Regions from separate parts of the Streptomyces sp. NPDC045955 genome, predicted to be linked through region 2. Evidence: riboswitches for the same ligand, from Rfam matches in the RefSeq annotation. Region 2 holds a riboswitch; each other region holds the start of a gene.
What was found. A riboswitch is a leader RNA that binds a small molecule or an ion and turns the genes downstream of it on or off. The one in region 2 is predicted to bind cyclic di-AMP.

Region 1 (9,850 bases), on a different contig from region 2:
CGGGCATCTCCTCCTCTATCCCTCCGGCATCACGCAGGAGCGACGGACCCCCACCCCGGCCCTGCCCACGGCCGGAGCCGCCCAACTGCCCACGGAGGCCAAGCCCCCGGTCGTCCTGCTGCACGGCTTCATCGACAACCGCTCGGTCTTCGTCCTGCTGCGCCGCAGCCTCGCCCAGCACGGCAGGCAGCAGATCGAGTCCCTCAACTACTCGCCGCTCACCTGCGACATACGCGCCGCGGCCGAGTTGCTCGGCCGCCACATAGAAGAGGTCTGCGAGCGCACCGGAGCCCAGCAGGTCGACGTCGTAGGGCACAGCCTCGGCGGCCTGATAGCGCGTTACTACGTGCAGCGGCTCGGCGGCGACACGCGTGTGCGGACCCTCGTGACACTCGGCACGCCGCACTCGGGCACCCGGGTGGTGCCCCTGGCCAACGCGCACCCCATCGTGCGCCAGATGCGCCCCGGCTCGCCGGTGCTCGAGGAGCTCACTCGGCCGGCGCCGGGCTGCCGTACGCACTTCGTCAGCTTCTGGAGCGACCTGGACCATGTGATGGACCCGCTGGAGACAGCCTGCATCGACCATCCCGATCTGACGGCGCAGAACGTGCGGGTGACCGGCATCGGTCATCTCGCCCTGCCCGTGCACCCCGCCGTCGCCAACGGAATACGGCAGGTTCTCGACACAGCCCACGAGGGTGAACCATCCGTCGGACGGACCGGCGGTCTGACGGTGGCCTGAGACTCGTCATACAGGCAGGCACACGGCGTCGAAGCACCGATCAGCCTCGAACAAACTTCGAACACAGGGCCAAGCCCGTGCCCGCAGTCCGCCAAAACACGTCCGAATGCCCGTTTCCTGCGCGCGCGAAACCTGCCGAAGATTGTCGTGCCCGCGTACCGCCGGGTACAGTCGCCGCACTGCTCTGGCAGCCCCTGTTGTCGAGGCGAAAGAGAAGTTGGTGAACGACCGTCACCCGTCGGGGACCATGACCCCGGCTCCGGCTTCCGACGCCGACTCGGCGCACTACGCGTCGTACGGCACCCAGGAAGCCCAGTACGGCGACTTCACCACGTACGGCGACTACGCCGCCACCGGATTTGACACCACCGGTACGGACGGCGCCGGTTTTGACGCCACCGGCCACACCACCGCGACGTTCGCCACCGACCCTCTCTTCGGCGACATGCCGGGCAGCGGCCACGACACGGGCGCGTACGACACCGGCCACTGGCCCACCGGCACGCACGGCAACCCGCACTACGACGCGTACGCGGCCCAGCACCACGCCGCCTACGACACCGGCGTGTACGACACGACGTCCTGGACGGCCGAGCAGCAGCCGCTCCCGGGCATCCCTCCGCAGGCCACCTCCCCGGACAGCACCGGGCAGTGGGACACCGGCGCCTGGCTCCAGCCCGACCAGTCCGGCAATCCGGCCGACGGGACCCAGCAGTGGGAATGGGGCACCCAGGCCTTCGACACCGGTGCCTACGACGCCACGCAGTGGAACACCGACGGCGCCGGCGCCCCGGCCCCCGACGCGTACGAGCAGCACGGCGAAACCTTCGAGCAGCACGATCGCGCGACGTTCGAGCAGCACGAGAGCGCGACGTTCGAGCAGGTCGCCTTCGACGAAGCGGACGGGGCCGCCTACCACGACCCCGCCACGGACGGCGGCGAGCCGGCCACCACCGGCGAACTGCCCACCGTCGTCCCGCTCCTGGACGGTCAGGAAGAGGCCGGCCCGCGCGCCGGCTCACGGGCGGCCGCGCGCGCCGGGTCCCGTTCCCGCCGCCGTACGCCGCCCAAGCGCTCGGCGCTGCTGACCATCGCGGTGCCCTCGGCGTGTGTGATGGGCGTCGCGGGCATCGCCGCCGCCTCCGTCGGCACCTTCTCCGACGACGGCGCCGCGGAGGCGCAGACGACCGCGGCGGACGTGCAGCCGGTGAAACCGGCCACCGCCAACAACAAGCTGGACACGCAGCTCCAGAGCCTCGCCGCCGGCGCGGACGACTTCGCCGACCGGGCCAGCCGTACGCAGGAGCGCATCGACCTCAAGGCCCAGCAGGCGGCCGAGCGCAAGCGCGCGGCGGAGGAGGCGGCCCGGAAGGAACGGCTGCGCCCCAAGTTCGCCCTGCCGGTCGCCCGGCACGGACTCAGCGCCTACTACGGCCAGTCCGGCATCAACTGGATGTCCCTGCACACCGGCATCGACTTCCCCGTCTCGTACGGCACGACCGTGATGGCCGCGACCGACGGCACCATCCGCACGCAGTGGAACAGCGCGTACGGCAACATGCTGATCCTCACCGCGAAGGACGGCACGGAGACGTGGTACTGCCACCTCTCCACCTACACGGTCCCCTCCGGTACGACCGTGAAGGCCGGCGATCCGATCGCGCGCTCCGGCAACTCCGGCAACTCGACCGGCCCTCATCTGCACTTCGAGGTGCGCCCGGCCGGCGGCTCGGCGATCGACCCGCTCCCTTGGCTGCGCAGCCACGGCATCGACCCGACCTAACCTCCCGTCGGCCCCCGCCCGTCGGGCGAACGGGGGCTCGTCTGATACCCGGGGTTCGTCCCCTGCCGCTACAGCTTCTCCACCGGCGCGTACCGCAGCAGCAGCCGCTTCGGCTTGGTGTCCCCGAAGTCGATGGTCGCCTCGGCGTTCCCGCCCGTGCCCTTCACCGCCACGACGGTCCCGAGGCCGAACTGGTCGTGCGTGACCCGGTCCCCGACGGCCAGGGACACGACCGGCTTCTCGGAGGTCCGGCGCGTGGCGAAACCGGACGCGCCCGACGCCGACGAACGCGAGCGGGACGACGACAGCGAGGCCGCCACCCCGGAGACGGGGCCGGAGGACGCGGGCGCGGTCGCTCCCGTCCGCTTCCACTCCACGTAGGCCGGCGGGATCTCCTCCAGGAAGCGGGAGGGCGGGTTGTACGAGGGCTGGCCCCAGGCGCTGCGCAGGGTGGACCGGGTCAGATACAGCCGCTCCCGCGCGCGTGTGATGCCGACGTACGCCAGGCGCCGCTCCTCCTCCAGCTCCTTGGTCTGGCCGAGGGCGCGCATGTGCGGGAAGACGCCGTCCTCCATGCCGGTCAGGAAGACGACCGGGAACTCCAGGCCCTTGGCGGTGTGCAGGGTCATCAGCGTGATGACGCCGTCGCCGTCCTCCTCGTCGGGGATCTGGTCGGAGTCGGCGACCAGGGCGACCTGTTCGAGGAAGTCGGACAGCGTGCCCCCCGGGGCGGCAGCCCCTGGCGTCTCCGCCTCCTCGCCGCGCTCCTGCTCGAACTCCATGGCGACGGCGGCGAGTTCCTGGAGGTTCTCGATCCGGGTCTCGTCCTGCGGGTCGGTGGAGGCCTGCAACTCGGCGAGGTACCCGGTGCGTTCCAGGACGGCCTCCAGCACCGTGGCCGGTCCAGCGCCGGACTCGACGATCGTGCGGAGGTCCTCCATCAGCGTGTTGAACCGCTTGACGGCGTTGGTGGAGCGCGCGGCCATGCCGTACGCCTCGTCGACGCGCTTCAGCGCCTGCGGGAAGCTGATCTTCTCCCGCTGGGCGAGGGCGTCGATCATCGCCTCGGCGCGGTCGCCGATGCCCCGCTTGGGGACGTTGAGGATCCGGCGCAGCGGCACCGAGTCCTCCGGGTTGGCCAGCACGCGCAGGTAGGCCAGGACGTCCCGGACCTCCTTGCGCTCGTAGAAGCGGACACCGCCGACGACCTTGTAGGGCAGGCCGACGCGGATGAAGACCTCTTCGAAGACACGGGACTGGGCGTTGGTGCGGTAGAAGACGGCGACGTCACCGGCCTTCGCCTCGCCGGCGTCCGTGAGGCGGTCTATCTCGTCGGCGACGAACTGCGCCTCGTCGTGCTCGGTGTCGGCGACGTAACCGGTGATCGTGGCGCCCGCGCCCGCGTTGGTCCACAGGTTCTTGGGGCGGCGGGACTCGTTGCGCTCGATGACCGCGTTGGCCGCGCTGAGGATCGTCTGGGTGGAGCGGTAGTTCTGCTCCAGCAGGATCGTCGTCGCGTCCGGGTAGTCCTCCTCGAACTGGAGGATGTTGCGGATCGTCGCACCGCGGAAGGCGTAGATCGACTGGTCGGCGTCACCCACGACGCACAGCTCGGCGGGCGGGACGTCATCCGGGCCGGGCGGTACGTCGACGGGGTGCTCGGAGGTGCCGACGAGCTCCCGGACGAGGGCGTACTGGGCGTGGTTGGTGTCCTGGTACTCGTCCACCAGCACGTGCCGGAAGCGGCGGCGGTAGTGCTCGGCGACGTCCGGGAAGGCGCGCAGCAGGTTGACCGTCGTCATGATCAGGTCGTCGAAGTCGAGGGCGTTCGCCTCGCGCAGCCGCGACTGGTACATCGCGTAGGCCTGGGCGAGGGTCTTCTCGAAGCCGTCCGTGGCCTGGGCGGCGAAGTCCTCCTCGTCGATCAGCTCGTTCTTCAGGTTGCTGATCTTGGCGCTGAAGGACTTCGGCGGGAAGCGCTTGGGGTCGAGGTCCAGGTCGCGGCAGACCAGGGCCATGAGGCGCTTGGAGTCGGCGGCGTCGTAGATCGAGAACGAGGACGTGAAGCCGAGCTTCTTGCTCTCGCGGCGCAGGATGCGCACGCACGCGCTGTGGAAGGTCATCACCCACATCGCGTTCGCCCGCGGTCCGACGAGCTGCTCGACGCGCTCCTTCATCTCGCCGGCGGCCTTGTTGGTGAAGGTGATCGCGAGGATCTGCCCCGGGTGCACGCCCCGCTCGGCGAGCAGGTGGGCGATGCGGTGCGTGAGCACGCGGGTCTTGCCGGAGCCGGCGCCGGCCACAATGAGCAGCGGGGAGCCGGAGTGGACGACGGCGGCGCGCTGGTTGTCGTTCAGCCCCTCCAGGAGGGCGGCGGTGTCCACCGGCGGGCGCGGGGCGCCGTCGCGGTAGTAGGCGTCCCGGTCCGGGGGCACGTCGAACTTCCCGCCGAACAGATCGTCCGGAACCGGCTCCGGTACGTGATCGTCCTCGGGTGGCGGCGGGGGCTCGTCCGCGGGGCCCCGCTGGGCCTGGAGGTCCGCCAGGAAGCTGTCGTCAAAGAGGCTGCTCATCGCTCTCCGAGTCTAGGGCGCCCCACTGACAGCCCGCCGCCGCCCTGAGAACATCGCCGAAAGGAACCCCTGGTCACTCTTCATCCCCGCGCGGTCACGGTCCGCTACGGCCGTCACAATTATGACGAACCCATGACCAACCCCCTCCGCCGATGACTCTCGGCGACGCCCTCAGCTAAGGTCACGAAAATGTATCGGGCATATCGCCCATCAACCTTCACAAGGGCCACACGAGTTGGCTACCGTGCGGGCAGGCCGCACGACCCCCACCGGCGAACGTCGCCGGGCCGCGCGGCCTCCGCCGAGTCCGGTGTGCCGCAGCGGCAGCCGGAGCCGGGGACCCAACCGAGAACTCTGGGGTGAATCGGCCGGACTCCCTTCGCGGAGACGGCCGTAGGGCAACCCTTCCGATGTACCCGCCCGAACCCGACAGCTAACCCGGTAGGCGGAGCATGGAAGGAGTCGCCTCCCTTGGCGTCGCACCGCAAGTCGCGTCCCGCTGGTACGCGCGTCGCAGGTATACGGACCCCCGCCCTGGCAACGGCGGCCCTCACGTCCGTCGCCCTGCTGTCCCAGTCGGCCAACGCCGCCCCCGAGGCCGACGACAAGCCGAGTCTCGAGGAAGTCGAGAAGAAGGTCGACGACCTGTACCGCCAGGCCGAGTCGGCGACCGACAAGTACAACTCGGCCAAGGAGAAGACCACCAAGCAGCGCAAGCGCGTCGACACCCTCCTCGACGACGTCGCCAGGCGCACCCAGAAGCTCAACGAGGCACGGGAGGAACTCGGTTCCTTCGCCGCCGCCCAGTACCGCACCGGCGCCTCCGCCCCGGACACGGCGACGTTCCTGCTCGCGGACACCCCGCAGGACTACTTCGACCAGACCCAGCTGATGGACCGGATGACCGGCCGTCAGAAGGTCGCGGTCGACGACTACGTCACCCAGCAGTCCGAGACGATGAAGAAGCGCCAGGAGGCCACCGAGAGCCTCGAGACGCTCACCGAGGCGCAGGACGACCTGAAGACGGCCAAGGCCACCGTCCAGCGGAAGCTCGCCGACGCGCGCGACCTGCTGTCGAAGCTGACCGCCGAGGAGAAGGCACGGCTCGCGGCGATCGAGCGGGAGAAGCAGCAGGAGGCCGCCCGCAAGGCCGCCGAGCTGGCCCGGCAGCAGGCCGCGCAGCAGCAGGCGCAGGAGCAGGCCGCCCAGCAGCAGGACAGCGGCTCCTCGTCGGCGGGCTCCGGCTCGTCCACCTCGACGGCCCCGGCCGGCTCCTCGTACGCCACCAAGGCCGAAAAGGCGCTCGCCTTCGCCCGCGCCCAGATCGGCAAGCCGTATGTCTGGGGCGCCGTCGGCCCCGGCTCCTACGACTGCTCCGGGCTCACCCAGGCCGCCTGGAAAGCCGCGGGCGTCACCCTGCCGCGCACGACCTACGACCAGGTCAACGCCGGCACCACGGTCCCGCTGGCCGACGCTCAGCCCGGTGACCTGGTCTTCTTCTACGACGACGTCACCCACGTCGGCATCTACATCGGCAACGGCATGATGATCCACGCCCCGAAGCCCGGCACCTACGTGCGCGAGGAGTCGATCTACTACGACGGCGAGTCGGCGATCCACAGCGTGGTGCGGCCGGCCTGAGGGCCCGTAGACCCGTGAAGGCACGCGTGCGTGGGGCGCTCTCGCCTTTTTGAGGCGCCCGCGCGCGTGCCCCGCTCGCAACGCGTGCTGCGCCTCCTAGCATCGGGCCCATGCCCGGCCCCTCCCCCTCCACCGCCTGGTGGGCGCAGCGCGCGCCGTCCGCCGGCGCCGCCGTGCTGGCGACCGGCGCCCTGTCGGTCGGTCTGGACCTGGCGGGGTACGGCGGCCTCTCCCGTATCGCCCTCGGTCTGGCCTGCGCGGCCTGGCTGCTGTTCGCCGCGGACTTCACGCTGCGGCTGCTGCCGGCCGGCACGGGATGGCGGGCGTACGCGGGGGTGCCGGGCCTGGTGGACACCGTGGTGACGGCCGCCCTCACCACCGTGGCGGCGACGGCCGTCCTGGGCACCGGCTTCTCGGCGGCCGGCGCGCAGTCCCTGGCCGCGGCCCTGCTGGTACTGGCCGTGCTGCTCTGGCCGGTGCCGCTGGTCCTGCCGGCGCACGACGGGCAGCGGCGCAGGCCCGGGACGGTGTTCGCGCGCTGCATGGCCACGCAGGGGCTCGCCGTGCTCGGCGCCACGCTCGCCGCGGCCGAGTCGGCGGCCTGGCTCGCGCACGCGGCGCTGGTGCTGTTCTGGCTGGGGCTCGTGCTGTACGTCCTCGCCCTGGCCCGTTTCGATGTGCGGCAGGTGGCCGAGGGGCGCGGCGACCACTGGCTCGCGGGCGGGGCGCTCGCCTTCTCGGCGCTGGCCGGGGCGCGGCTGATCAGCTCCGACAGCGCGCGCCTGTACCTGTGGAACGTCGACGACCGCGGCATCCTGCGCGATGTGACCGTCGTGCTGCTCGTGCTCACACTGGCCTGCTGCGCCGTCCTGCTCGCCGCCGAGTTCCTGCGCCCCCGCCCCCGCGCCGACATCCGCCGCTGGGAGACCGTGTTCACCTGGGCCAAGACGGCGGCGGCGACCCTGGCCGTCGCCGCCGCCCTCGACGTCTCCTGGCTCGACGTCCTCGGTGAGGTGCTGCTGTGGGTCGCGGTGGCCGCGTGGCTCGGCGTCACCGCCTGGGCGGTCGCCTCCGCCCGGGCCTATGCCGCGCCCTGGCGGGTCAGGTCCAGAGCACGGCGATGAAGACGTTCGCCGCGGTCAGCGCCCCGACCAGGCCGAACAGGCCCTTGTCCACCTTCTCGTCGTCCCGCTTCACGTAGACCAGGCCGAGGATCACGATCAGCAGGGCCAGCTTGACGCCGATCTTGATGTTGTTCACGGACTGGTCGTCGGCCTGGTTGAGGCCGACCAGGATCACACCGGTGACCAGCATCGTCAGCGCGCCGTGCAGCATCGCGGGGGTGTAGCGGGCGGTGCCCTCGCCCATCGCCTTCATCTGGGTGAGGAAGCCGCCCAGGAGGGAGCCGATGCCGATGATGTGGAGGCCGACGGACAGGTGGATGAGTACGTCCATGAGGCCGGAGCCTAATCAGGGGCTCCACAGCCGCCCGCACCGGCCCGTCGGATGCACATGTGCGCCCCATAGCACCCGTCCGTCGCCCTGCGCCCGTGATTCGGCGCATCGGTCATCACGCTGAGTCAAGTCGACGGCGGCGAGACGAGATCACGGTCGCATACGGTCACCGTCAGTCCTCTCGGGACACTTCCGCGCACCCGCCACCGGGCCGCCGCGGCGAGGTTTAGCGTCCTCCACCAGGTGCCCGGCTCCCCACCGCCGCCCGGGCCAGGGGCGGCAGTCGGACACCACCGCCGAAAGGTCCGGCGGCGGCCCGCTTCCCCTGTGCGGGCCGCCGCCGGACGCGTGCCGCCCCTCCGCTCCCCCGGCGGCCGTACACACCTCGGCGGTCGCAGGAAAGGACGTGGCCCCCAGGTGGCAGCGCACCGCAAGCCCCGCCGGCGCTCCGCGAGCGGCAGCACGGCCCGTACGGCCGCCACGATCGCCCTCGCGGGCGCGGCGACCGCGACGGGCTTCGACGGCACCGGACACGCCGAGCCCGAGCTCACCCCCGGCCAGGTCAAGGCCAAGGTGGACGAGCTGTACCAGGAGGCGGAGGTCGCCACCGAGAAGTACAACGGCGCGAAGGAGAAGGCCGAGGCGGCCGGACAGCGGCTGAAGGACCTCCAGGACCAGGCGGCACGCAAGGAGGGGCGGCTCAACTCCGCCCGAGAGGCGCTGGGCTCGGTCGCCGCCGCCCAGTACCGCGCGGGCGGTCTCGACCCCGCGCTCCAGCTCGTCCTGTCCGACGACCCCGACCGGTACCTCGACAACGCCGAGTTCGCCGAGCGGGCCGGAAACCGGCAGCAGTCCGACGTCGCGCGCGTACGGCGGCAGCTTCGGGAGATCGAGCAGCTGCGCGGGGCCGCCCACATCGAGCTGACCTCCCTGAAATCGCGGCAGACGGAGCTGAGACGGCACAAGGAGACGATCACCGGCAAGCTGGGCTCCGCGCGCCGGCTGCTGTCCCGGCTCACCGTGCAGGAACGTGCCCGCATCGGCGACACGACGGGCATGGACCGCGCCTCACGCTTCTCGGCGGGTGCGCGTGACCGCCTGACCGCCCCCAGGACCGTCAGCGCGCAGGCGCCCAACTCCCGCGCGGCCGCAGCCGTGTCCTACGCCTACCGGAAGCTCGGCAGCCCCTACGTCTGGGGCGCGACCGGCCCGAACGCCTTCGACTGCTCGGGCCTCGTCCAGGCCGCGTACCGCTCCGCCGGCGTCTCCCTGCCCCGCACGACGTACTCCCAGATCGACGCGGGCCGCCGTGTCTCCCGCTCCGAACTGCTTCCCGGGGACCTGGTGTTCTTCTACGCCGGCATCAGTCACGTCGGCATCTATGTCGGCAACGGCAGGATGATCCACGCCCCGAACCCCTCCGCCCCGGTACGGGTCGCCCCGCTCGACGAGATGCCGTTCACGGGCGCCACCCGGGTGGTGTGACCAGGGCGGCGCTCGGGGTCACACCAGCCGGCGGGCCGTCGCCCAGCGCGTCAGTTCGTGCCGGTTGGAGAGCTGGAGCTTGCGCAGGACCGCCGAGACATGGGACTCGACCGTCTTCACGGAGATGAACAGCTGCTTGGCGATCTCCTTGTACGCGTACCCCCGGGCGAT
Region 2 (9,850 bases):
GCGGATGCGCGCGGGCTGCACCCTGGACGAGGTCACCGGCCTGGCCCGCGGCATGACCATGAAGGAGGCGCTGCACTACGACCCCGCCGCCCGCTACGTCCCGCTCGGCGGCGCCAAGGGCGGCATCGACTGCGACCCGCGCGACCCGGAGGCCTACCCGCTGCTGGTGCGGTACCTGCGCGCCATGCGGCCCTGCATCGAGAGCTTCTGGACGACCGGCGAGGACCTCGGGCTCACCCAGGACCTGGTGGACCGGGCCGCGGCCGAGGCCGGACTGGTCTCCTCCATCCAGGCCGTCTACCCGCTGCTGGACGACGAGGCCGAGGCCCGGCGGCGGCTGCGGGACGCCTTCGCGGTCGAGGTGGACGGCATCGGCCTGGACGAACTGGCCGGCGGCTGCGGTGTCGCCGAGGCGGCCCTCACGGCACTGGACCACGCCGGGGTGCCCCACGCGGGGACGCGGGTCGCCCTCCAGGGGCTGGGCACCATGGGCGGGGCCACCGCGCGCTTCCTCACGCGCGCGGGACTCAGGGTCGTGGCCGTCGCCGACGTCAAGGGCACGATCGCCAACCCGGCGGGGCTCGACGTCGAGGCACTGCTCGCCGCGCGGGACGCGCACGGCACCGTGGACCGCTCCGCCCTGCGCCCCGGCGACCGCGAACTGCCGGGCGACGCCTGGGTGTCGGCCGACGCGGACGTCATGGTCCCCGCGGCCGTCTCGTACGCGATCGACGCCGGGAACCAGGAGCGGATCACCGCCCGCTGGGTCGTCGAGGCGGCCAACATGCCCGTACGACCGGAGGCGGAGCTGCTGCTCGCCGCGCGCGGCGTGACCGTGCTGCCCGACGTCGTGGTCAACTCCGGGACGAACGCCTGGTGGTGGTGGACGCTGTTCGGGGACATCGGCCCCGACGCCGAGGAGGCGTTCGCGCACACGCGCCGCTCGATGCGGTCCCTGGTGGAGCGGATGCTGGCCCGCGCAGAGGCCGACGGCGCGACGCCGCGGGCCGCCGCCCACGCGCTCGTGGCGGACCGGCTGCCGGTCATGGCGGAACGGTTCGGCTGCTACCGCTGACAGACGGCGCAGCAGCCCCGGGCCCCTTGCCGTACCGGCCGAATACACCGGTCAGGAGGGTGCGTGCGCGTGTGTAGGGTGACGGCGTGACGAGAGTCCGGTTGAGCGTGGCGGAACGGCGCGGGGAGCTGCTGCGGGCCGCCGTCGAGCAGATCGAGGCCCGGGGTGTGGCAGCCGTCAGGATCGCCGACGTGGCCTCGGCGCTCGGTGTGAGCAACGCGCTGGTGCTCTATCACTTCTCGACGAAGGAGAAGCTGGTCGCCGCCGCGTTCCGGCACGCGGCCGAGGCCGACCTCACGCATCTGCGCCGGCTGCTCGGCCGCCGCACGTCGGCACTGCGCCGGCTGCGGTCGGCCGTGCGGTGGTACGCCCCGACCGGCCAGGCCAAGGGCTGGCGGCTGTGGATCGAGGGCTGGGCGGCGGCACTGCGCGAGCCCGCGCTGCGGGAGGTCACCCAGGATCTCGACCGGCAGTGGAAGGCGGCGCTCGCCGAGGTCATCGCGGAGGGCATGGCGGCCGGCGAGTTCCACTGCCCCGACCCCCACGGCACGGCCCTGCGCCTCACCGCCCTCCTCGACGGCCTCGCCGTCCAGCTGACCTCCTACCCGGGCGCGGTACCGCGGGCCCGGGCCCGGGAGTGGGCCGAGGAAGCACTGGCCCGCGAACTGGGCCTGGAACCGGCGGCCTTGACCCACGCCTGACCGGGCGCGACCCGAAGCAGCCGCCTATCCAGGGTCGGTGCCGCCCGAGGTCGTTTCGGCTCTGCTGTGGAGCACCTCGCGGGCCTGCTCAGCGGCGCGGATGAGGTTCTCGGCGACGAAGTCGACGAAGCGGGCGATGTTCTCCAGGCGGATGGCGGCCGGGGTGTCCGGACCGAGGACGCCGACGCCCTGCCGTGCGGCCGCGGCCAGTTGGGTACTGGACCGGGCGCTGGCGATCATCGACTGGTAGAAGACGTCGTCGTCGACGGCGTAGCGCTCGCGGCGGCCCTCGCCCCGCTCCCGGCGGATGAGCCCCTGACTCTCCAGGAACGCGACCGCCTTGGACACGGAGGCCGGGCTGACCTGAAGGTGCCGGACGAGTTCTGCCGCGGTGAGGCTGCCCGCGTCGGTGGTGTAGAGGCAGGTCAGCACCCGGGACATCATCTTGGGCAGGCCCTGCCCCATGAGGAGGGTGGTGAACATCTCCTCGTACTCGCGCACGGCCTCGACGTCACGCCCGTGGTCCGGCGCAGGCGCCTGCGCGCCCCGGGGTGCGGCCTGCCTGCGCCGGTGGGTCCGGCGTTCGGTGGCGCGGTGGGCCAGGTCGGCACGGTAGGCGGTCGGGCCGCCGTTGCGCATCACCTCACGCGTGACCGTCGAGGTGGGGCGACCGAGACGCCTGGCGATCTCCGCGTAGGCGAGACCATCACCCAGCCCCTGCGCGATCTGCTGACGCTCCTGCAGGGTGAGCCTGCCTCCCGGCATCGCGAACTCCTTCGTGCTCCAAGGTGCCGCGAGCATAGCGTTCACTGTCCTCATATTGCAACGGACAGAACAACGGTTGTTGCATTGAATTCAAAGCCATCGCAACGATCTCCTCGCTTTCACCTGCAAAAACTGCGATCGAACGCAATAACACTGTTGCAGTTCCATTGAACGCAACGTAGCTTTTCCGGTGTCCGAAACAACGAACGAAGGAGAGCACGGTGACCGGTCGCCCGGAGTTGGAGAAGGCCATGCAGGAGATCGTCGATTCCGGTTTCACCGGGGTGCAGCTGCGCGTGCACGACGAGCGGGGCGAGTGGGTCGGCAGCGCCGGCTTACGCGAGCTGGGCGAGAGCTCCGAGCCGCCGGCCGACGGACACTGCCGGATCGGCAGCAACACCAAGACCTTCACCGCGGCCCTGGTCCTGCGTCTGGTGGCCGAAGGCAGGATCGGGCTGGACACCCCGGCGGATGACTACCTGCCCGAGTTCGGGCTGGACCGCCGGATCACGGTGCGGATGCTGCTCCAGCACACCAGCGGGGTGTTCAACTTCACCGGCGAGTTCTACGACGACGGGACGTTCGCGCCGGGCATCCCCGTCAGGGGCAAGGAGTGGGTGGACAACCGATTCAAGACCTACCGGCCGCAGGAACTGGTGCAGCTGGCGTTGTCCAAGCCGGCGCGGTTCGAGCCGGGGACGGACTGGAATTACTCCAACACCAACTACGTGCTGGCCAGGCTGCTGATCGAGAAGGTCACCGGCCGCTCGCCGGCCGAGGAGATGCAGCGGCGAATCATCGAGCCGCTCGGGCTGTCGGGCACCGTTGCGCCGTACACCCAGCTTGAGGTCCCTGAGCCGCATGCCCACGCCTACTACCGGTACGAGGAGGAGGACGGCCGGCAGAAGACGGTGGACGTCACCCGGCAGAACCCCTCCTGGATCTCCGGCGGCGGTGACATGATCTCGACCACCCGGGACCTCCACACGTTCATCTCCGGGCTCCTGGGCGGCAAGCTCCTGCCTGCTCCGCTACTGGCCGAGATGTGCACGCCGCATCCCAAGGCGGGCTACGGCCTGGGGGTGTTCGTGCAGGACACGGAGGGCGACGGCACGATCATCACCCACAACGGCGGCATCACCGGCCACGCGGCGCTGATGTACAGCACGCCCGACGGCAGCAAGACGCTGACCGCCGCGCTCAATTACGTGGACGACGCAGCGATGTCCCTGGCCGGGCCGTTCCAGAAGGCGACACAGAGGCTCGTCAAGGAGGTGTTCGGCGGCCATCGGACCGAGCGGACCGCGTCGACGGACTGAGCCAGAAGGATCGAGAAGCAGCCGAGACGCGCCCGCACCCGCGCACGCACGGAAGGGGACGTGTCGGGGGGTGTCCGCCCGCAGCGGTTGGCGCGTCAACGCCAGTCAGTCGGTATCCGACCCCATCGCGCCGTTCCGAGGACGGACACCCCCCGGCGCGGCCCCGACCCACAAGCCAGCCGCAGGCGCGACGCGCACTCCCACGACACCCGCGCAGACCGCCGCAGGCATCCGCCCCGCACACGCAACCGCATCCGCACCTTCACGCCACAGAAGCGATCCGCATCCTGATGTCCTCCGGCGACAACGCACCCTTCGCCGTCACATGATCCCCCGACGACTCCCCACGCAGCCGCCGCCCGATCCACGGCACCAGAAACTCCCGCGCCCAGTGCACGTCGTCCCGCCGGACCTCAAGAGGCCCCCGAGCCGGCAGCGGCGGCCACGGCTGCTCCGGGTCCGCCGGAACCTCCAGCCCGAGCACCTGCCCCGCGCGGAGCGCCACCCGCGTGTGCCCCTCCGGTGACAGGTGCAGCCGGTCGGCGTCCCAGGCCCTGCGGTCCTGGACACTGCGCAGGGACCACAGGTCGAGCACCGGGCAGCCGTACCGGTCGGCGATGGCCCGCACATGCCCGTTGTACGTCGCGATCTTGCCGCGCAGGTGCTTGAGCACGGGCACCCCGCGCGTGTCGAACCCGGTCGTCACCATCACCGTGCCGGCCACCGCGGTGAGCCGCACAAGGGCCCGCTCGAAGCGCTCGGCCACCTCGTCCGGGTCGGTACCCGGCCGGAGGATGTCGTTGCCCCCGGCGCAGAAGGAAACGAGGTCCGGGGCCATTTCCACGGCCCGCGGAACCTGGTCCGCCACGATCTGGTCGAGGAGCTTCCCGCGCACGGCGAGGTTGGTGTATTGGAAGTCGCCTTCGGGCCGGCGGTCGGCGAGCAGGACGGCGAACCGGTCGGCCCAGCCGACGAACGCCCCGTCGGGGCCGGGATCACCGACGCCCTCGGTGAAGCTGTCCCCCACCGCCACGTACGACCCGATCACTGCTCTGCTGTCACTCTTCGAATCGTCTGCCACAGCAGCACATGATTCACCTTCTAATGTGACTTACGCGACCGTAGGAAAGGGTTGACGGGCGGTGAGATAAGCCACTCCCCAAGTGTTCACCAACTCCGGAATAGGAGACCCGTCAGCGCTGTTGGGGGGTCAGTCGCCACACCCGGAATCCCGTGATCCGGAAGTGACTCCACACGGTCCGGAAACCGAAATGCCCACTCGTGTACGGCTCCGGATCGCGGTAGTCGAAGACGAGCCTGCCGTTGTTCCACCACCGCACCGTCGAGCCGTCGGAGACGATCCGCACCCGGTTCGGCTCACCCGGCACCAGCAGCGGCTCGGTGTAGTCGTAGACCAGGGGCCGGACACCGGGCTGCCCGACGTACCGCCGCAGCCGGGTCGTGGTGTTGTAGTTGGCACCGTAACCGGCGTAGTACGTCGTCAGATGGTCGTACTCCTCCAGCGCCCCACCGCGCGGCGTGGCGAAGAGGTCGCCCGGGGAGCGGACGTCGGTCGCGTTCCAGAAGTTGTTGAGGTCCGAGACACGGTCGTTGGCTCCACCCTCGGAGACCGGCGTGGCGGTGTATTCGAGGGCGTACGGCCCTTCGAGCCGCCGCCTGAACCATACGGTCGCCCCGCTCGGCACGTCGATCTCCAGAACGCCACGGGACGCGGTGACGGTGCCGCCGTCCTGGAGTTCGGTCGCCCACTGGGCGAGACCGTGACAGAAGTCGTCCCGGGCGATGAGGCGACGGTGCCGGGGCGCGGCATACGCGGCGCCCGTCGGGACGAGGGCCACCGCGGCGGCTCCGGCGGCCAGGGTGGCGAACGCTCTGCGAGTGGTCGGCACGGGACAGGTCTCCTTGGGGGATCCGCCTGGAAGGCCCTAGAAAGCGCTTGCGCTCCGGACGGGGTCACTGTGTCCCAACTGCCGCCCGCTGTCGACCCCTTGGGACGCTCGGATGGTGCGCGCACACACCGAAGGCCGGACCCGGGGATCGGGGTCCGGCCTTCGGTCGCGTGTCAGGCAGGTGGTGACGCGGTCGGTCAGCCGACGGAGACGCCGTGCGAGCGCAGGAAGGCGACCGGGTCCACGTCCGAGCCGTAGTCCGGCGTGGTGCGGATCTCGAAGTGCAGGTGCGGTCCGGTCACGTTGCCGGTGGCACCGGACAGGCCGATCTGCTGCCCGGCGCTGACGGTCTGGCCGGCCGAGACGGAGAGCGAGGACAGGTGGGCGTACTGCGCGTAGCTGCCGTCGTTCAGCCTGATGACGACCTGGTTGCCGTACGCGCCGCCCCAGCCGGCGGAGACGACCGTGCCCGCGCTGACGGCCTTGAGCGAGGTACCGGTCGGGACGACGAAGTCGACACCGGTGTGGTAGCCGCTGGACCACATGCTGCCGGACATGTGGTACGGGGTGCCGACGGTGGCGCCCTCCACCGGAAGGGTGTAACCGCTGGAGGTCGCGGCGGCCGGCTTGGCGGCGGCCGGCTTCGAGGGCGACTCGGCGGCGGACGACTTCGACGCCGGGGCCTTCGAGGGCTTGGAAGCCGAGGCCTTCGGGGCCGAGGACTCGGACCCGCTCGCCGCCGCCTTCTTGCCGATCGCCAGCTTAAGTCCCGGGTGGATCAGCGACGGGTCGTCGCCGACGGCGTCACGGTTGTCCGAGTAGAGCTTCTTCCAGCCGCCGTCGACGTTCTGCTCGTCGGCGATCTTCGCGAGATAGTCACCGGCCCGCACGGTGTACGAGCGGACGCCCGTGGCCTTTTCGGCGGCCTTTTTCTCGGCGGCCGGCGCGGACTGGACGGCCTTTTCCGGAGCCGACTGCGGGGTGGCGGCGTGGGCGCCGGCGGCCCCCATGAGCGGAAGGGCGAGAGCCGCCCCACCGGTTCCGGCGACGGCGATGGAGCGGGTGAAACGCTGGGACTTCGGGCGGCGATGCTTACCCTTCGCGGGCATGGCGAATTCCTCTCCGTCGCCTGCGAGGTGAGCTGTCGGGTTCGGACTGGAGATGCCCGGCCACGCCGAGGCGCGGCTTAACCCCAAGCCGTTCCGGGAACCGGAACAGGCGTCTTACCTGTGGGTCCCCCGCTCCTGCCGTACGTCGGGTCAGTGAGTACGGGCTCCGGGCGGCGGCAGGATTAGGCGTCCGTCCGGATGGGTGTGGAACGTAAGCGACCAGGACGCAAAGGGACAAGCTCGCGGTTGCCTTTGGCGGCGTTTCTCTTGACGCGCCGGCACTTAATTCCGTCACGGAGCGTGGGTTACCGATCTCCCACCTCCCGCAATACCCCTGAATAGCACCGGAATTACGTGCACATGGCAACCACACATCGTCACGAATATGACGATGCTCACGCACCCCGGCCTCATCTTCTTTACAGCCGGGGCACGTTATACCTAAACAGCCGAAGCGCTCCCTATTCGGACAGAAGGGCTACTTGCGCTTAAGCCGGACGACAGTGGCGTCCAGATCCCCGCGCAGACCGATCCGCAGCCCGTGCTGGAGCAGCACGGCCCCCCGGTGAACTTCGCCCGTTTCGAGGCATTCGTACGACGCCGCCGGGTCGAGACCCCGCATCCGGAGCGCCGGAACGGGCTCGCCGTAGCGCTGCGCCTGGAGCCAGGCGAGGACCACGGTCTCGTCACCGAGGACGTACTGCACGGCGCTCAGGCCGCCCTCCGGCGGGCGCAGCCGATACAGGTCGCCGCGCTGCACCACGGGCCGGATCTCCTTGTAGAGCCCCACCCAGTCCCGCGCCTCGGCGAGTTCCCGATCCGTCCACTTCGTGAGGTCGCCGCCGACCCCGAGCACCCCGGCCATGGCGCTGACGAACCGGAACCGCAGGGAGCTGGCCCGCTGGTTGAGCATGGCGTTCGGGCTGTCAGTCACCCAGGCGGCCATGACCCGGGCCGGATGGATCTGGCTGAAGCCGTGCTGGATGGCGAGCCGGTCGAGCGGGTCGGTGTTGTCCGAGGTCCACACCTGGTCCGTGCGGCCGAGCACACCGAGGTCGATCCGGCCGCCGCCGCCCGAGCAGGATTCGAAGGCCACCCGGGGGTGGGCGGCCCGCAGCCGGTCCAGCAGGGCGTACAGGGCGTGCACGTGGTCGACCCACAGCCGCTGCGGGTAGGGGTCGTCCGGCCAGCCGGCGTCGGTGAAGCAGCGGTTGAAGTCCCACTTGACGTAGTCGATCGGCGCGCTGGACAGGAGCCCGTCGAGCTGCTCCCAGAGGTACTCCTGGACGTCCTCGCGGGCGAGGTTCAGTACGAGCTGATTGCGGAACTCCGTCCGCTTTCGTCCTGGTTGGTACTGCACCCAGTCGGGGTGCGCGCGGTACAGCTCGCTGTCCGGGTTGACCATCTCCGGCTCGACCCAGATGCCGAACTGCATACCGAGGCCGTGCACGTGCTCGGCGAGCGGCTTCAGGCCGCCCGGGAAGCGGTCGGGGTTGGGGGTCCAGTCGCCGAGTCCGGCCCGGTCACTGGTGCGTGTCCCGAACCAGCCGTCGTCCACCACGAACAGCTCGACGCCCATGGCGGCGGCCCGCTCGGCGAGCGCCCGCTGCTGCTCCTCGGAGATGTCGAACTCGGTGGCCTCCCAGGAGTTGAACAGCACGGGCCGGTCGTGGTCGGCGCCCGGGATCACGTACGCCCGCTGATAGGCGTGCCAGGCGCGGCTGGCCCCGCCGTGGCCGCCGTCGCTCCAGAGCCCGGCGAAGACGGGGGTCGTGTACGACTCCCCCGTGCCCAGCATCAGCAGCCCCGAGTCGTCGTAGCCGGCCCCGCCGGTGATCTGCACGCGTGCGTCCGGGAGCTGGGCCACGGCGATCCGCCAGGACCCGGACCAGCCCAGGGCGCATCCGTAGACCTCGCCGTGCTCCTCGGTCGCGTCGGTGTCGAGCGCGACCCACGGCAGGTGCTGGTGACCGGTGTGGCCGCGGCGGCTGCCGATGACCTTCTCGCCGTGGGTGAGGTCGGAGCGCTCCAGCCGGGACTCGGCGCCCCAGCGGCCGTGCAGCTGGGACAGCCGCCAGGAGTCGCGGTCGGGCAGGGTCCAGGTGGCGGAGTCGGCACGCAGCACCTCGACGGCCGGTCCGTGGTTGTCGAGGGTCACCCAGCGTTCGACGACGTCCGTGGCGGAGCGCATCCGGTAGTGCAGCGTGATGGCCAGGTCGCCGTCACGGAAGCGCAGCCGCAGCCCATCGTCCTCGGTGTCGTGCCCCTCGTAGGTCCACTCCGTGCCGCGCCGCAAACCGGTGCGTACGGACAGGGCGGGCCGGGTGAAACGGGGGCCACCCTCGACCGGATACTCCTCGCGTCCGTCGAGCGGTGACTCGAAGGGCCAGTAGTCCGGCAGCGGACGGACGGCGAGGGCCTCGGCGTCGGCGAGGCCGATCCGGGCGCCCCAGTGCAGGTGCAGCAGTTCGTCCCGGCCGGTGACATGGACGGCGTAGCTGCTGGCCGGCCCGGAGAGCACCCATGTACGACCGTCTTCGGAGATGTCCAGCATCAGGGCCTCACAGATTCGAACAAGCCCAACCAGGTGCGATCAGGCTCCGACATCATCAAGGGCAGTGGGGGCTCCCGGCAACGCCTGTGGACAACTCATTGCCCTAGGCAGGCATGTCGTATCGTCGAGTGGTGCCCGTCGACGAGCCGCGCCGGCGGCGCCGAAGGGGAGGAGCCCTCGTGACGCAGCAGGTCCCGTCGACCGAGCCCGAACTGGCCGGAGTGCGCAACTTCCGCGATGTGGGCGGATTGCCGACCGTGGACGGACGGCGGGTGCGGCAGGGAGTGCTGTTCCGCAGCGGCCACCTCGCCCATGCGACCGGGGAGGACGCCGCCTTCCTGACCACCCTGGGTCTGCACACGATCTTCGACTTCCGCAACGCGGCCGACCAGAAGCTCGAAGGGCCGGACGTAGAGC
Region 3 (9,850 bases), on a different contig from region 2:
GGCGACATCGGCGCCAACGTGGAGACCGGGTACGGCGCCACCCCGACCGGCACCGGAGCGATCGCCACCTCCTGGGCGGCCCGGCTGCTGTCCGCCTCCGTCCTGCTGCTCGCGGCCGTCGGCGTCCTGCGCCAGCGTGTGCTGCGGCACCGGGCCCGGCCCCTGCTGCTGCTCGCGGCGGCCCCGCTGCCGATGTTCGCGGCGAGCAGCTACGGCAGCGAGATGATCTTCCGGGTGCTGCTGTTCATGCTGCCCGGCGCCGCGTTCTTCGCGGCCGCCGCGCTGCTGCCCAAGGTCCGCACGCTGGCCGCCGACGCCGCCGCGAAGGAGGCCGGCAACCGGCAGGCCGCCCCCGTGCGGGCCCGCAGACGTGGAATCGGCACGTGGGTGGGGCTGGTCGCACTGCTCGGCGGGACCCTGGCGTTCGTCCCGGCCTACTCGGGCAAGGACCGGATCAACTACTTCCCCCCGCAGGAAGTGGCCCTGGTACGGCAGCTCTTCGACCAGGCGCCCGACGGCTCGCTCGTCGTGGCCGCCAACCGCAACTACCCGCTCGCGTACGCCTCCTACTGGAGCGTCGACCACTACTGGTTCCTGGACGACGCCCGCAGCCACGTCGACCGGATCGTCGAGAACCCGGCCGGCACCCTCGCCGGTGACATGGCCGGGGTGGAGCGGCCGGCCCGGGCCTACTTCCTGCTCACCCAGGGGCAGCTGGCCAACTCCGAGATGAACGGACAGCTCGACGAGGCGCAGCTGGACCGGATCCAGAGGTCCGTCGCCGCCTCACCACGTTTCCAGCTCGTGGCGGAGAACAGCGCCGGGTGGCTCTACGTACTGAAGCAGGCCGGGGGAGCGGAGCGATGACACCGCAGGAACTCGTGGTCCGGATGCTGCCGCCGTTCGGCGGCTGGCTCGCGCTCGCCGCCCTCGCACTGCCCGGCGGATCGCCGCTGCGGGGCGTCGCCGTCGCCCTCTTCCTGGCGGCGGGCCCGGGCGCGGCCATGGTCAGAGTCTGCGCTCCCGCGCTCGGGGAGCGGCCCGCCGAAGGCCCCGTCGAGCGCCGCGACCCGGACTTCGCCCGCCACTCCGACCTGCTGGAGCGGCTGATGCTGGTGCTGTTCGTGAGCATCGGCGCCGTGATGCTCGTCGCGACCGTGCTGATCGCCACGCACGCCTTCAGCGCGCAGCGGGTGCTGCTGACGTTGACGCTGCTGACCACAGTCGCCGCGTTCTGTCCGCCGCTGCGCGCCTCCCCGCCGCCGAGGACGACACCGAGGACACCGAAGGGTTCTGCTCAGTGAGGTTCAACCGTCCCCACCGTCCCTTTCGCCGCACGCCCGCCACGACCGGACAGCACCGCAGGAGGCCACAGCCACCCGAGGAGCAGCCGTCCGCCGGTCCGTTCACATCGGGCCGGCGCCGACTGCTGATCACGTCCGTGACGATCGTCAGCGCGGTCCTGGTCGGCGTGCTCGCCCTCAGGAACGCCTCCGGGCCCAACGAGAGCGGAGCCGCCGGTTCCCCGGCGGACTGCCGCCCCACGGCGCTTCTGGAACCGCCCTGCGGCGCCTGGTTCGGGGCGTTCGTGCCGCACGAGCGGGACGACCTGCCGGAGAAAGTGCGCGCCTACGAGAAGCGTGTCGGCCGCGAGCTCGACATCGTGTACACGTACCACGACATGTCCCTGCCTCAAGGCACGCGCCGGGAGGGTCAGTTACTCACCCCCGAGGAGCGGCGCGTCGGCGAGGACCGCCTGTTGCTGCTGTCCTGGGAGAGCAAGTGGTGGGGCGGCACGAAGGAGCAGCAGCCGACCTGGAAGCAGATCGCCTCCGGCGAGCTGGACAGGACCGTCATCGACGTCCAGGCCGAGCGCGTCAAGGACTACGGCAAGAAGGTGTTCCTCTCCTTCGACCTGGAGATGGACACCCGCACTCCGGCCAACGGCACCCCCGCCGAGTACGTGAAGGCGTACCGGCACATCCACGACCGCTTCCGCGCACTGGGCGTCGACAACGTGGTGTGGACGTGGATCACGACCGGCTACCTCGACCACGCCGACGAGATGAAGCGGATGTATCCCGGCGACGAGTACGTCGACTGGATCGGCTACAACCAGTACAACTACTACCGCTGCCACAACACGGGCTGGCGCACCTTCGCGCAGACGCAGCACTCCGTGCACGACTGGATCCGCGACAACATCTCCGACGACAAGCCGCTGATGCTCTCGGAGTTCGGTACCGCCGCGGACCCCTCCCGCCCGCAGCGGCAGGCCGAGTGGTACGCGCAGGTGCCCGGTGTGCTGAAGGGCCTGGACGGCGTGAAGGCGGCTCTCCAGTGGAACTACCGCGACCCCGGACCGCACTGCAACCTGGCCCTGGCGAACGACGCGGCCTGGGACAGCCTGCGCGAGGCGGTCGCCGACCCCTACGTCAACCAGCCGCTCAAGTAGCTCAGCCAGGGATCAGCCCGCGAACTCGGGCCCGTGCAGCACCGCGCGGGCCCGCCGGTACCACCGCCACGCGATCGTCTTCGGCCCGTCCCGGTAGGGCGCGACCCGGGCACCCGCGCCCGCCAGCCAGGCCTCGACGTCGGCGACGGTGTGGGTACGCCGGACGATGAGCCGGGCGATGCGGTAGCGCTCGTCGCGGTCGGAGCTGAGCGCGTGCCGCACGGCGGTCGCCGTCTCGTAGCCGGCCCGGGCCGACATCGCCCGCACACGCGGGCTGTTGTAGCCGTGCGGATAGGCGAGATGGCGGACCTCGTGCCCGAGGGCGTCCTCCAGCACGGCCTTCGACGAGCGCAGTTCGTACGCCAGGTCCTTGCGGGGCAGGGTGTCGAGCTGCGCGTGCGTGACCGTGTGGCTGCCGATCTCCATGCCGTGACGTTCCAGCTCCGCCGCCCGGTCCAGGGTCATCATCGGCGCCGGCGGCAGCAGACTGCGGCCGCCCGGGGCGATGGCGCCGGTGGTGAGATAGGCGGTGGCGGGCAGCGCCCGCTCGGCCAGCGCCTCGGCGGTGGGGCCGGGCAGATCGGCGAAGCCGTCGTCGAAGGTGAGCAGCACGGGCCGGGGCGGCAGGGGGGCGCGCCCGGCCAGATGGTCGGCGATCGCGCTGATCGTGACGGGCGTACGGCCGCTGCGGACCACGGCGTCGAGATGCGCCGCGAACTGCTTCGGCGTGACCGTGAACTCGGCGATCCAGCCGGGCGGATCGTCCATCACGCAGTGGTACAGGAAGACCGGGATGGCCGGGGAGCCGGCCGCACCCGGTGCCGATATCGGCCCCTCACCCTCCTGCGCACCCCGCTCCGTCCGGCCTCTGCCGTCCCCCCGGCCCTCGTCCCGCGCACGTGCCGACGTCCTCATCTCGCCCCCTCACCACGCGCCCGCAGCGCCCGCCGCGCGCGCAGATAGCCGACAGGCCCGTACACCATCCCCCGGCGCTGCAACCGCGACAGCCGCCGCGGCCAGGGATGCGTCCGTGTGTCGTGGTCGCCCGGCGCCCCGCCGCCCTCCGCCTCGCGTACGGCGGTGAGCGCGCGGGCGTGGGCGAGACCCCGGGGCAGTTTCGCGAGGAACGCGGGCAGCAGCGCGGGGCGGTTCACGAGCACCGCGGTGAGATACGCGGTGAGCCCGGCGCCGTAGCCGTACGCCTGCGTCTGAAGGTCCTGCCAGGTCTCCCGGTGGTGGTGCCACACCAGTGCGGACGGGGTGTAGCGCAGCCGGTGGCCCTCGGCGAGGACACGGACGAAGCCGTAGAGGTCGTCGCCGCCCCGGGCGGCCGTGCCGGCACCGGTGGCCGGGTCGAAACCGCCGACGGAACGCAGGACGGCCGTCCGGAAGGCCATGTTGGCACCGGAGCCGAACCGCCCCGCCGTGAACGGGAACAGCGGCTCGTCGCCCGGCGGCCGCGCCGGGTCGTACGTCCTTGGAGTGAAGCCTTTCGCGAAGCCGCCGTGGCTCTCCAGCAGCACCTGGGCCGGGGTGGTCAGCCGCGCGGGCAGGATCAGCCCGGTGCTGCACCCGAGTCCGGGGTCGGCGGCGAAGGGCGCGGTCAGCTCGGTCAGCCAGCGCGGATCGGCGACCACGTCGTCGTCCGTGAAGGCGACGACCTCGCCGCGCGCGGCCGCGAGACCCGTGTTGTGCGCGACCGCGAGGCCGGGCACCCGCTCGCAGACGTAGCGCACACGCCCGGCGTACTTACGCTCGACCAGCTCCCGCGTCTCGCTCGTCACCGGAGCGTTGTCCACGACGACGATCTCGAACCGCGGATGGTCCTGCGCCAGCAACGAGTCCAGCGCTCGGGCCAGTTGCCCGGCACGCTCCCGGGTGGCGACGACGACACTCGTGTACGGAGGCTCACAGGCCTCAGGAGTCCGCCGCGCCTTCGGCCGCTCCGCGAGCACGGCCTTCGCCCGCTCCGCGAGCACGGCCCTCGCGTCCGCCCCTTCCGGCACCCGCCCGAGCAGCGTCCCCACGGGCCGCCCGCCCTGTCTGACCAGCACGAACACCCCGCCGTGCGTCAGCGGCGGGCTCCCCGGGCCCGGTCTGAGCACCACCTCGTCACCGTCGAGGTCCAGCTCGGCGACCTGCACCGCTTCGATGTCCAGGAACCGCCGTATCTCCTCCTGCGCCCGTGCCGAACTCGCCATGGAGCTCCTCCCCCCAGGCGGCTTCTGAAGGATCTCCGCGGCGTCGCGACGCCCGGCGCGAACGCCGCTCCTTCTTCCACGGAGATCCATCAGAAACCCCCTGTCGTCAGCTACGGCGCAGCCGGGCCGCGCCCTTCAGGGTCCGCGCGGCCAGCGCCGCGAGCCGTGGCCTGCCGCGGACGAAGCTGTGCGCGCGGCGCGCGGGCTCGCGGCTCAGCCAGTGCAGCGCCGCGCCCACCCCCGGTCGCGTCACCGCACCCTCGTACACGGGCAGTTCGCCCGTCCTCAGCGCGTCCTTGTACTCGGCCGCGCCCCGCCCCAGGTCGAGCATGCCGATGCCCTCGGCGGCCGCCGCCTCGGCCATGCGCAGGTGCAGCACCAGACCCGGCGAGTACTTCGCGAACTCCGGGTCGTAGGCCGGGAACCAGCAGGCCAGGACCGATGCCGAGCGCAGTCCGAAGTGCGCGGCAAGCGGCCGCCGACCGGCGTACAGCACGGACAGCGTGCCGCTGCACTCAGGCGCCCGGGTCTCGGCCAGCCGCCCCACGAGCCGGGTGATCCACTCCTGGGCGAACCGGTCCCGGCGGCCCGTCCTGCGGTACTGCGCCGACTTCCACTCCATGAGCGTGCGCAGCGCGGCCGGTTCGCGTTCGTCGAAGACGAACCGCAGCTCGCCGACCTGCCGGCCCAGCCTGCGCTCCTTGGCCAGGGTGGTCTTCAGGAACTTCGGCGACTGGGCCCGCAGCACCGACTCGTACGTCTCGTAGCCCTTCTCCACGTCGATGACGTAGGTGGCGTGCTCCTCGGCCGCGTACCGGACGAACAGCCGCTGTTCGGCCTCCAGGTTGTCGAAGGCGAAGCTCGACAGCGAGCAGGCCCGCAGCAGTTCGCCCGTGTCCAGACGCAGGCCGGGCCGCAGGATCGCGCCCTGCGCGTCCGAGACGCCCAGTCCGATCGCCCGGCCCTGCCCCAACGGGCCCCGTTCATGGGGCAGGAAGCCGGCCGGCTCCAGCCCCTCGTACACCACCGCGACCCGCGCCTGCGGCTTCACCAGGCCGACGGCTTCGGTGAACTCCGGTTCCATGAAGGGGTTGCGCGGTGTCTCCGACGCCGCGCGCAGCGCGCGCCAGCGCTCCTTCTCCCCCTCGCCGAGCTCCCCGGGCACACCCACACGAACACGCCCACTGCTCAACCCGACCCCCCGATCAAGTCCCCCCTGGACACATGGAAGGTACCGCCCGAGACGGCCCTGACGGTAGGTAGCGGACCATGTTGTTGCCAACTGGTGCAGAGGCCTTCAACCGGGCAATCGGCATGCGCCGTACGATGAAACGAAGGGGCGCGTTGTCCGTATTCTCTGATCATGGCCGCACCCCTCGCATATTCACTCATCGCCACCGACCTGGACGGGACGCTGCTGCGCGGCGACGACACCCTGTCCGACCGGTCCCTCGCCGCGCTCACGCGGGTGGTGGACGCCGGTGCCCGGCACCTCGTGGTGACGGGCCGGCCGGCGCCGAGAGTGCGGCCGCTCCTGGACGACCTCGGCTGTACGGGGCTCGCGGTGTGCGGACAGGGCGCGCAGGTGTACGACGCCGGCGCGGACCGGCTGCTGTGGTCCATCACCCTGGACCGGGAGCTGGCGGAGACCGCCCTGGGCAAGATCGAGGCCGAGGTGGGGCAGGTGTACGCCGCGGTCGACCAGGACGGGGTCGACGGCCTCACCCTCATCGAGCCGGGCTACCTCATGCCGCACCCGACCCTGCCGGCGGTGCGGGTCGAGCGGCGCGACGACCTGTGGGGCGAGCCCATCAGCAAGGTGCTGCTGCGCCATCCCCACCTGTCGGACGACGAGTTGGCGGCGACGGCCCGCTCGGTGGTCGGTTCACTCGCGACGGTGACGATGTCGGGGCCCGGCACGGTCGAGCTTCAGCCGTGCGGCATCACCAAGGCCACCGGCCTGGCGCTGGCCGCCGAGCACCTGGGGCTGCGGCCTGCGGACACCCTCGCCTTCGGGGACATGCCCAACGACATCCCGATGTTCGACTGGGCCGCCCACGGCATCGCCATGGCCAACGCCCATCCCGAACTCAAGGCCGTGGCCGACGAGATCACGCTGTCGAACGAGGACGACGGCATCGCCGTCGTCCTCGAACGACTGCTGGACGGGACGGCTCAGTACGGGCCGTTGACGTTGTCGATCGAGCCGTAGCGGGCCGCCGCGTAGTTGCAGGCCGCCGTGATGTTGGCGACCGGGTCGTACGGGTCGAAGGAGGTGCCGGGCACGTGGTAGGCGGCGAAGGTCGGGTCGATGACCTGGAGCAGACCCTTGGACGGTGTGCCCTTGGCGGCGTTCGAGTCCCAGTTGTTGATCGCCTGGGGGTTGCCGGACGACTCGCGCATGATGTTGCGGTAGATGCCGTCGTACGAACCCGGGATCCCCTTCTGCGCCATGATGTCCAGCGCCTCGCGGATCCAGCCGTCCAGGTTGTTCGCGTAGGTCTTCGCGGCGGCCTGGGTGGCCTGGGCGACGCCGCCGGCGGGCTTCGCGGCCGGCTTGGCGGGGGCGGAGGACTTGGTCGCAGTCCTCTTCCCGGCGTCCGCCTTGGCCGTCTTCACCGTGAGCTTCAGACCCGGGTGGATCAGCCGCGGGTCGTCGCCGACGGCGGCGCGGTTGTCCTTGTAGAGCTGCTTCCAGCCGCCCGACACGTCGTACTTGTCCGCGATGCGGGCGAGCGAGTCGCCCTTGGTGACGGTGTACGTGAGGGACTTGGCCGTCTTGGCCGCCTGCGGCACGGACTGCGAGACGGTGGGTGCGCTCTGGGCCGGCTGGGCGGCGCCGGCCTGCGTCGCGCCGATCAGCGGCAGGGCGAGGGCCGCTCCGCCGGTGCCGGCGGCCATGAGACGACGGGTGAACTGACTGGTTCTGGGGCGACGGTGCTTGCCTCGGGGCATGGCGATGTTCCTCTCCGGCGCCTGCGAGGTGAGCTGTCGGGTTCGGGCCGGGAGGTGCCCGGCCGCGTACGGCGCTGTGTGCCGTACGCGGCTTCACCCCGAGCCGTTCCGCTACGCGGACCGGCGACGTACCTGGGTCCCCCGCTCCTGCCCTGCGTGAGTGAGTGGGTTCGTGTGGGGTGTCCGGGCGGTGGCAGGATTCGGCGTCCGCCGGACAGGCCCGGAACGTATGCGAGAGCACATGTCGGGAACAAGCACCGGAGTCACATATCGAGCGGTTGACCTTGGTCAGGGGTGTATGGGGCACTTGATCCTTTGCTGAAGCCAAGGCTCAACTTGCGTGCGGCGGAAGGAGGTACGGGTCGGTGCCGGAGTGGGATGTCATAGGGGATAACGTGATTCAACTCACTGATCACAAGTCCGTGGGGCAATGTGCACCTAGGGGGATTCACTTATCCAATGCCGCAAATCGCACATAGCTCGCTATCGCCTGGTAAGTCGATAAATGTCTGCTCTTATGAGCTGATCGAAAACATTGCGGTCGTGATCGGATACCACCCGGCCTGTAACCCTGGGCGCTGGCGGTGATCGAAACGTGACCGGATACGCTGACTCGAGTGATGGCAGCGACCTATCGACAATCCGCGTAATCACCGGCAGACACCAGCAGACAGGAGACCCCTCGTGACCGACGTCGGGCCGTTCGGGCTGAGCGTGCGGGACCAGGCTCTGGAAGCCGATGTCCAGGCCGGGATGGCGGCTGTCGAGGAAGGCTTGCTCGAGGCCACCAAGAGTGAGGTGCCCTTCATCACGGAGGCCGCCCAGCACCTGGTCCGGGCCGGTGGCAAGCGGTTCCGTCCGCTGCTCGTGATGCTCGCCGCCCAGTTCGGCGATCGGTACGCGCCCGGGATCGTGCCGTCGGCCGTCGTCGTGGAGCTGACCCACCTCGCCACGCTGTATCACGACGACGTGATGGACGAGGCCACCGTGCGGCGCGGGGTGGCGAGCGCGAACGCCCGCTGGGGCAACTCCGTCGCGGTCCTCACCGGGGACTTCCTCTTCGCTCGCGCCTCGCACATCCTGGCCGACCTCGGCCCGGAGGCGGTGCGGGTGCAGGCCGAGGCGTTCGAGCGGCTGGTGACCGGGCAGATCCTGGAGACGGCCGGACCGCAGGACGGCCGTGACCCGGTCGAGCACTACCTGGACGTGCTGGGCGGCAAGACCGGCTCGCTGGTGGCGGTGTCGTGCCGGTTCGGCGCGATGATGTCCGGCGCCGACGACACGGTCGTGGACGTGCTGACCCAGTACGGCGAACGGCTCGGCGTCGCCTTCCAGCTCGCGGACGACGTCCTGGACATCGCCTCCGACTCCCACGAGTCCGGCAAGACGCCCGGCACCGACCTGCGCGAGGGCATCCCCACGCTGCCCGTGCTGCGGCTGCGCGAGCGCGCGGCCCGGCTCGGACTCGCGGAGGACATCGCCCTGTGCGAGCTGCTGGACTCCGACCTCACCGACGACGAACGGCACGCCGAGGCTCTGCGCCTGCTGCGCGCCCACCCGGCGCTGGAACAGGCCCGGCGGGACACCGTCCGCTACGCCCAGGACGCCCGCTCGGCACTGGCCCCGCTGCCCGAGTGCACCGCGAAGACGGCGCTGGTGGAGCTGTCCGACGCGGTGGTGCACCGGGCCGGCTAGCGCGTTTTTCCCCACGACCCCTACGGGTCGGGGGAGAAGCCGCCCTCTCGTGTCATACCGCAGCAGTACGTGGAGTTGAGCCCGGGGTCTGACGTATCTCGCCGGCCGATTTGGTCAGATGGTCACCACGGAAGACACCACTCCTCACCAGTTCGGGTGAGAATGGCGGCTCAGGGACGAGTGCGTGCACGACACGGACAGCCGCCGCCGATCACGGAGGTAGGGCACACATGGCACCGTACGCATCCGACGACAGCACGACCGCCGGGGAGGTCGACGAGCAGCGCTCCGGGCGGCGCAAAGCCGCGCGGTACATCGTCCCGGTCACGGTGGTGGGGGTGGCGGCCGCGACGATCGGGCTGGTCCCCGCACTCGCCGACTCCGGTGACCCCGACCTCCCGAAGATCACCGCACAGCAGCTCATCGAGAAGATCGCCAAGTCGGACGTCCAGCAGCTGTCCGGCACGGTGAAGATCAGCACGGACCTCGGCCTGCCGGACCTCGGCGGGCTGGAGAGCAGCCTGATGTCCGGTGCCGCGGGCCA

Region 1: another riboswitch for cyclic di-AMP. It lies ahead of AC07F0_RS10610 (C40 family peptidase); the one in region 2 lies ahead of AC07F0_RS07315 (M23 family metallopeptidase).
Region 3: another riboswitch for cyclic di-AMP. It lies ahead of AC07F0_RS09455 (transglycosylase SLT domain-containing protein); the one in region 2 lies ahead of AC07F0_RS07315 (M23 family metallopeptidase).

The regions. Positions count from the first base shown of each region.
Region 1 is NZ_JBWKKY010000004.1:294,572-304,421, reverse strand. Features, by position in the region: gene AC07F0_RS10625 (esterase/lipase family protein) at 1-742, shown strand, start outside; gene AC07F0_RS10620 (M23 family metallopeptidase) at 849-2,525, shown strand; gene pcrA (DNA helicase PcrA) at 2,594-5,098, opposite strand; cyclic di-AMP (ydaO/yuaA leader) riboswitch at 5,388-5,561, shown strand; gene AC07F0_RS10610 (C40 family peptidase) at 5,570-6,739, shown strand; gene AC07F0_RS10605 (SLAC1 family transporter) at 6,850-7,863, shown strand; gene AC07F0_RS10600 (hypothetical protein) at 7,841-8,194, opposite strand; gene AC07F0_RS10595 (C40 family peptidase) at 8,612-9,679, shown strand; gene AC07F0_RS10590 (LuxR C-terminal-related transcriptional regulator) at 9,698-9,850, opposite strand, start outside.
Region 2 is NZ_JBWKKY010000003.1:197,852-207,701, reverse strand. Features, by position in the region: gene AC07F0_RS07345 (glutamate dehydrogenase) at 1-1,075, shown strand, start outside; gene AC07F0_RS07340 (TetR/AcrR family transcriptional regulator) at 1,162-1,776, shown strand; gene AC07F0_RS07335 (helix-turn-helix domain-containing protein) at 1,801-2,541, opposite strand; gene AC07F0_RS07330 (serine hydrolase domain-containing protein) at 2,793-3,860, shown strand; gene AC07F0_RS07325 (SGNH/GDSL hydrolase family protein) at 4,123-4,908, opposite strand; gene AC07F0_RS07320 (DUF6250 domain-containing protein) at 5,054-5,770, opposite strand; gene AC07F0_RS07315 (M23 family metallopeptidase) at 5,968-6,879, opposite strand; cyclic di-AMP (ydaO/yuaA leader) riboswitch at 6,882-7,045, opposite strand; gene AC07F0_RS07310 (alpha-galactosidase) at 7,358-9,433, opposite strand; gene AC07F0_RS07305 (tyrosine-protein phosphatase) at 9,613-9,850, shown strand, end outside.
Region 3 is NZ_JBWKKY010000004.1:73,075-82,924, forward strand. Features, by position in the region: gene AC07F0_RS09420 (glycosyltransferase) at 1-867, shown strand, start outside; gene AC07F0_RS09425 (hypothetical protein) at 864-1,304, shown strand; gene AC07F0_RS09430 (glycosyl hydrolase) at 1,433-2,455, shown strand; gene AC07F0_RS09435 (polysaccharide deacetylase family protein) at 2,468-3,223, opposite strand; gene AC07F0_RS09440 (glycosyltransferase family 2 protein) at 3,367-4,656, opposite strand; gene AC07F0_RS09445 (GNAT family N-acetyltransferase) at 4,763-5,848, opposite strand; gene AC07F0_RS09450 (HAD family hydrolase) at 6,020-6,868, shown strand; gene AC07F0_RS09455 (transglycosylase SLT domain-containing protein) at 6,832-7,611, opposite strand; cyclic di-AMP (ydaO/yuaA leader) riboswitch at 7,615-7,788, opposite strand; gene AC07F0_RS09460 (polyprenyl synthetase family protein) at 8,296-9,306, shown strand; gene AC07F0_RS09465 (LolA family protein) at 9,537-9,850, shown strand, end outside.